DNA from 3 places in the Eubacterium album genome. Region 1 is predicted to be linked to each of the others. Evidence: predicted binding sites of a transcription regulator. Region 1 holds the regulator's gene; each other region holds the start of a gene.
The links. Region 1 encodes Rex, which represses fermentation and respiration genes when NADH is low (regulators of the CRP and FNR family bind a similar motif). Its sites were predicted from a motif close to ATTGTTAANNNNTTAACAAT; they were not measured.

Region 1 (3,296 bases):
AAGTTCGTCCTTCTTTTCTTCGTAATAGTCATAATTTCCAATATAATTTACAATTGCTTTATTTGTTAATTCAATGATACGTGTGGCAGTTTGATTAATAAAATATCTGTCATGAGATACATAAAAAATTGTGCCGGTATAATTGTTTAATGCGTTTTCAAGAATTTCTTTTGAAACCATATCAAGATGGTTAGTAGGTTCATCTAATATAATGAAATTAGCTTCTGAAAGCATTAATTTTGCTAAAGAAAGACGACCTTTTTCTCCACCACTTAAATCTCCTACGCGTTTAAATACATCATCACCTGTAAACATAAAAGCGGCTAACACATTTCTGATTTTTGTGTTTGTAAGATTAGGATAAGAATCGCTCACTTCATCAAACAAAGTATTTGAATCATTTAATGTATGATGTTCCTGATCATAATATCCGATATTAACATTTGTTCCGAGAGTAAAAGAGCCGCTATCTGCAGCAATTAGTCCGTTTATAATTTTTAAAATTGTAGTTTTTCCGGTTCCGTTATCACCGATAAGAGCAACACGTTCACATCTCTTAATTTCAAAAGAAATATCGGAAAATAATGATTTGTTATCAAATGACTTTGCTAAATTTGAAACACTTAAAACATCATTGCCACTCGTACAGTTTGGTTCAAGTCTAAGAGTCATGGCATTTTCATATGTATCAGGATTATCGATTACTTCCATTTTACTTAAAGCTTTTTCACGACTTTCAGCACGCTTATAAAACTTTTCCTGTTTATATGAGCGAAGCTTGGCAATGACTTCTTCCTGATGCTTTATTTCAGCCTGTTGTTTGATATAGAGTTTAATTGCTGCTTCTCTAAGTTCTTTCTTTTTAACAGCGTAAGCTGAATAGTTGCCATCGTAAACATGGCAGTGTGTATTTTCTATTTCAACAATCTTAGTTACAATCTTATCTAAGAAATAACGGTCGTGGGCAACGATTACAACAGCTCCGTTATAGTTAGACAAATAAGTTTCCAGCCATTTGATAGAATTTAAATCAAGATGGTTTGTAGGTTCATCCAATAAAATAATATCCGGTTTTTGAATTAAAAGTTTACATAGTGCAACACGGGTTTTTTGACCTCCGGATAAAGTTGAAATTTTTTTATTAAAATCACTGTCTTCAAAACCGAGTCCACGAAGAGTACCATCAACCTCACTTTTGTATGCGTATCCGTTTAACAATTCAAATTGATGATGTAGATTCGTGTAACTGTTAACTATATCATCATAGTTGTCGCATCCGTTTGCCATTAAGGATTCATATTCCCTTAATTTATTTTCCATATCTATAATATTTTGCTTTACGGAAAGTACTTCTTCATATATAGAATTGTCTGTATCTAAATTCTGATATTGGGCAAGATAACCAACAGACTTGTCCTTTCCGATAATTACATCCCCTGAATCAGATGAAAGTTCATTCATTATTATTTTTAATATAGTAGACTTTCCGGCTCCATTATTGCCTACAATGGCAGCTTTTTCATGGTCATTTACAAAAAAACTGCAATCGTCAAGAATAACTTCTTCACCATAAGCCTTGCTTATATGATTGCATGATAAAATCATAGGAATCCTCCTGTGTTTGTAGTGTTTTTATATAATCAGCAAAAATAGGCTGATACCACGTAAGATTATAAAACGAAAAGCTAAAACAATCAATGAAATACTGTAAAAGAACAGTGTCAAAAAGAATGATAAATATTTGACAATGTTTGCCCTAAAACATATAATTGAAGTGGTTAAATAACGAAGGAGAACGGAAATGAGAAAAATATCCAAGGCGGTAATCACAAGATTGCCAAGATACTATAGATATTTAGATGAATTAATACAGCAGGATGTCGAAAGAGTTTCGTCTAAAGAATTAAGTGACATGATGAATGTTACGGCCTCTCAGATACGACAGGATTTGAATAATTTTGGTGGGTTTGGACAACAGGGGTACGGATATAATGTTAAATATCTGTATGATGAAATCGGAAAATTATTAGGACTTGATGTGACGCATAAGATGATAATTGTAGGTGCAGGAAATCTTGGACAGGCAATTGCAAACTATGGAAATTTTAGAAACAGAGGTTTTGAAATTACGGCTTTATTTGACAAAAATAAAGATTTAATTGGTAAAAAGACAGTGAATGGGACTGAAATCAGAGACATTTCTACTATAATAGATTATGTGAAAAATGAAAATATTGAGATTGTGGCATTGGCACTTCCTAAAGGACCGGCAACAGATATTGCTGAAAAATTAGTCGAATGTGGAGTGAAGGCATTTTGGAATTTTGCTCACACTGATTTAGGATTTAGCGATGACATAATAGTTGAGAATGTTCATTTATCAGAAAGCTTAATGAAACTTACATATAGAATATCAGAAAAAGCAAATAAAAATAAATAAGAGGTGAAGTACTATGGAAAGAATAATTTCTGGTACGGATATGAAAAAGGTTGATGAATATACAATTAATGAAGTTGGAATCCCAAGTTTAGTATTAATGGAAAGAGCAGCAAAGAGTGTTGCTGATTTAATTGAAGAAACAACAGATAAAAACAGTGAGGTAATTGCTATTGCCGGAACTGGTAATAATGGTGCCGACGGCGTTGCAGTTTGCAGGATGTTATACATAGATGGATATAACACCTGCATTTATATTATGGGAAACATAGATAAGGCAACACAGGAATTCAAAACACAGATTGAGATAGCACAGAAAGTTGGAATTGAAATCAAAGATGCTTCAAGACTGACAAGAGATGAAATGGATAAGAAACACGTAATTGTTGATTCAATATTTGGAGTCGGATTATCAAGAAATGTAGATGGCGATTACAAAAAGTTAATTGAAGCAATAAATCAAAGCAAGGCTAAAGTTTATGCTGTAGACATTCCATCAGGCCTGAACGCAGATACAGGAAAAGTGATGGGTGTGGCTGTTAAAGCGGATTATACTGTATGCTTTGGAGAACTTAAACTTGGAGCAGTTCTTTATCCAGGAGCAGATTATTGTGGAAAACTATCATTTGATAATATAGGTTTTCCGGATGTTTCCTATAAGAAGTGTGAAACAGTTTATAAATACCACACAAGCGATGATTTAAAACTAATTCCGAAACGACCGAATTATTCTAATAAAGGTACATATGGAAAACTTCTTGTTATAGCAGGTAATAAAGATATAACAGGGGCAGCGTTTTTATGTGCAAAGGCAGCGTTTAGGACAGGAGCCGGACTGGTAAGAATATTTACTGCAAAG
Region 2 (3,296 bases), on a different contig from region 1:
GTATACAGACACTTGTTGAAAATGCTTATGTTCATGGTCTTGAACCAAAAGAAAGTTCAGGTGAACTAAACATTTACTTATACGAAAAATATGAATATCTTCATATTTCAATTGAAGATAATGGTATTGGATTTAATGAAATCCCTGATTTTAATAACCAGGCACCTTCATCTAAAGAATCAGGTACATCTAAAGGGCATACCCACGTTGGTCTTCGTAACCTAAATCGGAGATTAATATTAATGTATGGTCCTGAATGTGCCTTACATATTGAAAGTACTCCTATGGTAAAGACAGCTATTTCATTTAAAATTCCATGTGAAAAATAAGAAAGGTGTGATAGTATGATTTTTCACTTATTAATAGTAGACGATGAATCTATATTTAGAAAAGGCCTCTCTGAATATATAAATTGGGAGACATATGATTGTGTTGTTTCGGCAACAGCAAAGAACGGAACAGAGGCTATTGAAATAATCGAAAGTACTCCTATTGACATTGTAATAACTGATGTAAGAATGCCTTCTCTTGATGGTATCGGACTTGCTAAATACATTTATGAAAATCACCCTGAAATATCTGTTATCATACTTTCAGGATATTCAGAATTTGAATATGCACGTTCTGCAATTCAGTATAATGTTGCAGAATACCTGTTAAAACCGGCTGCAAAAACAGATGTAATAAATGCAGTTCAAAATGTTGCGAAAAAACTAATTGAATCTAAATCTTCTATTAGTAAAAGTGAGCAGGCATTTCTTAAGGATCAATTTTTTCAGGAACTTACAGACCACGTTGTACCTGATGATTCCTTAAACAAGCTATCGGACTTTGATATTAATTTAAACAATTATTATGTAGCTGCATTTCAATTACCGGACGATATGTCAATGGTTGGAACGTTAAAAGATATAATAATCGACAACAAGCTTAACAGTTATTGCTTTAGATATAACAATCTTATTATAAATGTATATTTTGATTATGAAAATGAAGATACATCAGCAATAATTGATAACTGCAACACAATCGTTTCTTCATTTAAAAAGTTTACATCATTAAATGTAAATGCGGGTATAAGCGGTTATCATCACAGTGCACGTGATTTTTCAACAGCTATTTCAGAGGCAATATTAGCGTTATCATTAAATTTTTATTCCTCTGCCCATGTTGTTGAATTCTCCAGTGATTACGTTGCAGGTAAAGAAACCTTTTCTGCGGATATTAATTTACTGCTACACGATTTTGAAAACTCAGTTATACAGTTAGATTTTAAATCTGCTTCAGATATTTTAGGCTCTATATTTAATAAACTTGAAAACAATTTTTCTGATGAAAATACTGTTAGAAGCATCTGCACTCAAATTTATCTTATTTGCTATAGAGTAATGCTTAAAAGTAATACTCTTCCTACAGAAGATGAATATATAAATAAAATAAATTCAGTTTCAGATTTCTTCCAGTTAAAAGAAACTGTCAGAAATCTTATAGATGATGTAAAAAAACAATTAACCCAGTCCTCTAAAAAATATAGTTCTTTCATAGAGGAAACAATTATATACATCAAAGAACATATTGCTGACGATTTGTCACTTGAGCTTATCGCACAAAATGTTCACACTAATGAATCCTATTTAAGCAGAACTTTCAAAAAAGAATGTGGTCATTCAATTGTAAGTTACATTACAATGCTTAGAATCAGTATGGCTAAGGATTTCTTAGCAAATACAAACCTTAAAACATTTGAAATATCTGATAAAATAGGAATTCATGACCCTGCATATTTTTCTGTTATTTTTAAGAAGAATACAGGTCTTAGCCCGAAGGACTATAGGAATCAATTCGTAAGATAATTATTAATACTTTAAGAACTAACATGTTATGTTATTAACATTAGTTATATATTAAGATGTCAGCGTCAAAAGGTTCAAGCCCACATGCGTTTGCTCATAAGTAGGTAAAAGATCTTAGAGCTCACCCTGACATCATATTAATTAACTTTTACAAAATATTGAAAGGAGATTTTAACATGGCAAACAGAATTATGTTAAACGAAACATCTTATCACGGTTCAGGTGCAATTAACGAAATTGCAACAGAAGCAAAGGCTCACGGATTCAAAAAGGCTTTTGTATGTTCAGATCCTGACTTAATCAAATTCAACGTTACATCTAAGGTTACAGATATCTTAGATAAAAACGACTTGGCTTATGAAATATATTCAGATATCAAAGCTAACCCAACAATCGAAAATGTACAGCATGGTGTTCAGGCTTTTAAAGATTCTAAAGCTGATTACATTATTGCAATTGGTGGTGGTTCTTCAATGGATACAGCAAAAGCAATCGGAATAATTATTGCAAATCCGGAATTTGAAGATGTAAGAAGTCTTGAAGGCGTAGCGCCTACTAAAAAGCCTTGTGTTCCTATTATTGCAGTACCTACTACTGCAGGAACAGCTGCTGAAGTTACAATTAATTATGTTATTACAGATATTGAAAGAAAACGTAAATTTGTATGCGTTGACCCACATGATATGCCAATTATCGCTATCGTAGATCCTGATATGATGTCTTCAATGCCAAAGGGACTTACAGCTTCTACCGGTATGGACGCCCTTACTCACGCCATCGAAGGTTACACAACAAAGGCTGCATGGGAAATGACAGATATGTTCCATTTAAAGGCTATTGAAATTATTAGCAAATCTCTTAGAGGCGCAGTTGAAAATACTAAGGAGGGTCGTGAAGGAATGGCTCTAGGTCAGTACATTGCCGGAATGGGATTTTCAAATGTAGGGCTTGGAATTGCTCACTCAATGGCTCATACTTTAGGTGCTGTTTATGACACTCCTCACGGTGTTGCATGTGCCATGATGCTCCCTATTGTTATGGAATATAATCAGAAATGTACCGGTGAGAAATATCGTGAAATTGCCCGTGCAATGGGTGTTAAAGGCGTTGATGAAATGTCAACTGATGAATACAGAAAAGCAGCAATTGATGCCGTTAAGCAATTGTCAACTGATGTAGGAATTCCTTCAAAGCTTGATGCAATCAAAGAAGATGATTTACCTTTCCTTGCTGAATCTGCTGCTGCAGATGCTTGCGCACCTGGAAATCCTAAAGATGCAAGTGTTGATGACTTTATAGAATTATTTAGAAAAATTATGTAAGAATATTTGAGAGTGTGAAATACTCTCTGTAAATCCGTATTTCTATTTAGTTTTATAAAACAAAATAAAAGTCGAAGCTTATTTCAAAAAGTTTCGGCTTTTATTCATATTATATACTCAG
Region 3 (3,296 bases), on a different contig from region 1:
CCTGATGCAATAATATTTATTCAAAGTATTATGCATGTGACAAAAAAGAAAGACAAAGAAGAAACTTATATAAAAAATAAGGAAATAGATAAAAGAAATAAGAAACTTAAGGAACTTACAAACGGATACGATATAATATGGCTTGATGAAAATGAAGTGTTTGATAAAAAAGATACAGGAGCTCTTGATCCTAAGTACACAAGTGATGGGGTTCATCTTATGCCTTCATGTGTGCCAAGATGGAAACAGTTTTTCCTTGAACATGGAATAGTGAAATAGGATAAATTAATCTTTATAATAAAAATGAAAAAACTACAAAACTTCAGATTGTTAAATGAAGTTTTGTAGTTTTTTTAGTTATTCATTAATATTTTTAAAATTAAAATGTTCTATAAGTTGTGCGGCTTTGTCAAAACCAAATCCTATATTACCGGCAATATGGGCATCGGAGCCTACAGCCACAAGTTTTCCACCAAGATCTTTATAAAATGAAAGCATATCAAAGTGGGGATTTGCAAAATCCATTCCTTTTGCAAGTGCACCGGTATTAATTTCTAAAGCAATATTTTTATGAATTATTTCTTTAAATATCTGTTCGACAATGTTGAAATAATCACTACAATTATAGTTTTTATCTTTATTTGGCGCATATCTGACTATGTAGTCTAAATGGCCTAATGTATTGAATGAATTAAACAATTTTAATGCATCAAGTAAAGTTGAAAAATAAGTCCTAAAAGCATCAGCTTCATTACGATTTTCCCAAAATTCAGAATAATATGGGTCCATGTTGTCTACAATATGACAGGAGCCAATGACATATTCAAATGGATATGATTTTAAAAAATCAGCATTTTTTTTGTAGTTGTCGCATGTAATGCCAAGCTCAACTCCAATATGAAGATTGATTTTTGAAGAGTATTTATCTTTTAATATGTTTAATTCATTAAAATATGAATCAGTATCTATATCAAATGATTCACCCGGGACAGGCCAGTACCAGTCCTGGTGGTCAGTGATGCAAATATCTTTCATATTTAAACTTATGGCTTTGTTTATTATATTTTCCAAATTCTCATCTGAATCAGCAGAAAATTTAGAATGTACATGAAAATCAGATAACATAACGTATATTCTCCTTATGTAATATGTATTGCAACTTGTTAATGTTTCAGATTCAGGTATAAATATATATTCCAAACACGTTGTTTTTCTTATTTTGCTGCGCCGTTTATAATAAATAAAAAAGTAAAACTCGCCTAAAGGCTCAAACATTACTTTTTTATTTACACTATGCTCGCAAAATTGCGAAAAACTTCCTATCGTTTGTTATATATATTTATACCTGAATCTGAAATAATTACAAATTAGCAAAGAAAAAAATTATGAGTAGAATATAACAAATTTTGCTGAAAATTACTATATTAATGAGAAGATAAAAGTAAAAACGTTTTATTTGTCAAAAAATTAACAAAATATGAGAAAAATGCAAAAAACTTCTTGATATTTGGAAAGTATTTATGTAGAATAATCAATAGGTTAATATTAATTAACAAAATATATCTTATTTAATAGGAGGACAATTAAATGTCAGTTAAAGTTGCAATTAACGGTTTTGGACGTATCGGACGTCTTGCTTTCAGACAGATGTTTGGAGCAGAAGGTTATGAAGTAGTAGCTATCAATGACTTAACAAGTCCTAAGATGTTAGCTCACTTATTAAAGTATGATTCATCACAGGGTAAATATGACAAGGCTGAAACAGTTTCAGCTACAGATGATTCAATCATCGTTGATGGAAAAGAAATCAAGATTTACGCAGAAGCTGATGCTTCAAAGTGTCCTTGGGGCGAATTAAAAGTAGACGTAGTATTAGAATGTACAGGTTTCTATACATCTAAGGCTAAAGCACAGGCTCATATCGATGCTGGTGCTCGTAAGGTTGTTATTTCAGCTCCAGCTGGAAACGATCTTCCAACAATCGTTTACAATACAAACCACGAAACATTAAAGGCAGATGATACAATCATTTCAGCTGCTTCATGTACAACAAACTGCTTAGCACCTATGGCTGATGCACTTAACAAGTACGCTCCAATCCAGAGTGGTATCATGTTAACAATTCATGCTTACACAGGTGACCAGATGACTCTTGACGGACCACAGAGAAAAGGTGATTTAAGAAGATCAAGAGCTGCAGCAGTTAATATCGTACCTAACTCAACAGGTGCTGCTAAAGCTATCGGATTAGTTATTCCAGAATTAAACGGAAAATTAATCGGTTCTGCACAGAGAGTTCCAGTTCCAACAGGTTCTACAACAGTTCTTACAGCTGTAGTTAAAGGAAAAGATATCACAGTTGAAGGTATCAATGCAGCTATGAAGGCAGCTTCAAACGAATCTTACGGATACAATGAAGACGAAATCGTATCAAGCGATATCGTTGGAATGAGATATGGTTCATTATTTGATGCTACACAGACAATGGTATCAAAGGTTGATGATGATACTTATGAAGTACAGGTTGTTTCATGGTATGACAATGAAAACTCATACACAAGCCAGATGGTTAGAACAATCAAATACTTCTCAGAATTAGCATAATAAATAAGAAATCTTTAAATAAGATCCATAAGGGTCCGGTCTTAATTGGACCGGACCCTTTTATATTGCGCTGATAATATGAATGTCACATCTATATGGATGTACATTTCATGGGCGCATATAATCTTGGAATAAAGTTTATACTGATTCCGGGATTTATGAGACTACGCGTATGACGCGCTTAAATGAAAGGAGCACATATAATGCTTAATAAGAAATCAGTAGATGATATCAATGTAAAAGGACAGAGAGTGTTAGTTCGTTGTGACTTCAACGTACCATTACAGGATGGAAAAATCACAGACGAAAACCGTTTAGTAGCAGCTTTGCCAACAATAAAGAAATTAATAGCTGATGGTGGAAAGGTAATCCTTTGCTCACATCTTGGAAAGCCAAAGGGAGAACCAAAGCCGGAATTATCATTAGCACCAGTTGCAGTAAGACTTTCAGAATTATTAGGACAGGAAGTTAAATTCGCAGCAGATCCTGAAGTAGTAGGACCAAATGCTAAGGCTGCAGTTGAAGCAATGAAAGACGGAGAGGTTATTCTTCTTGAAAACACACGTTATCGTGCAGAAGAAACAAAGAACGGAGAAGAATTCAGCAAGGAATTAGCTTCACTTTGTGATGTATTTGTAAATGATGCGTTCGGAACAGCTCACAGAGCACATTGTTCAAACGTTGGTGTAACA

Region 2: the regulator Rex is predicted to act here: its motif matches at 1,876-1,895, upstream of fucO (lactaldehyde reductase).
Region 3: the regulator Rex is predicted to act here: its motif matches at 1,456-1,475, upstream of gap (type I glyceraldehyde-3-phosphate dehydrogenase).

Annotation. Positions count from the first base shown of each region.
Region 1 is NZ_JAODBU010000008.1:47,554-50,849, forward strand. It holds gene N5B56_RS09000 (ABC-F family ATP-binding cassette domain-containing protein) at 1-1,605, opposite strand, end outside; gene N5B56_RS09005 (redox-sensing transcriptional repressor Rex) at 1,802-2,440, shown strand; gene N5B56_RS09010 (NAD(P)H-hydrate dehydratase) at 2,454-3,296, shown strand, end outside.
Region 2 is NZ_JAODBU010000004.1:239,178-242,473, reverse strand. It holds gene N5B56_RS05610 (sensor histidine kinase) at 1-329, shown strand, start outside; gene N5B56_RS05605 (response regulator) at 345-1,853, shown strand; gene fucO (lactaldehyde reductase) at 2,030-3,175, shown strand.
Region 3 is NZ_JAODBU010000002.1:109,318-112,613, reverse strand. It holds gene N5B56_RS00725 (GDSL-type esterase/lipase family protein) at 1-279, shown strand, start outside; gene N5B56_RS00720 (histidinol-phosphatase HisJ family protein) at 358-1,125, opposite strand; gene gap (type I glyceraldehyde-3-phosphate dehydrogenase) at 1,588-2,604, shown strand; gene N5B56_RS00710 (phosphoglycerate kinase) at 2,808-3,296, shown strand, end outside.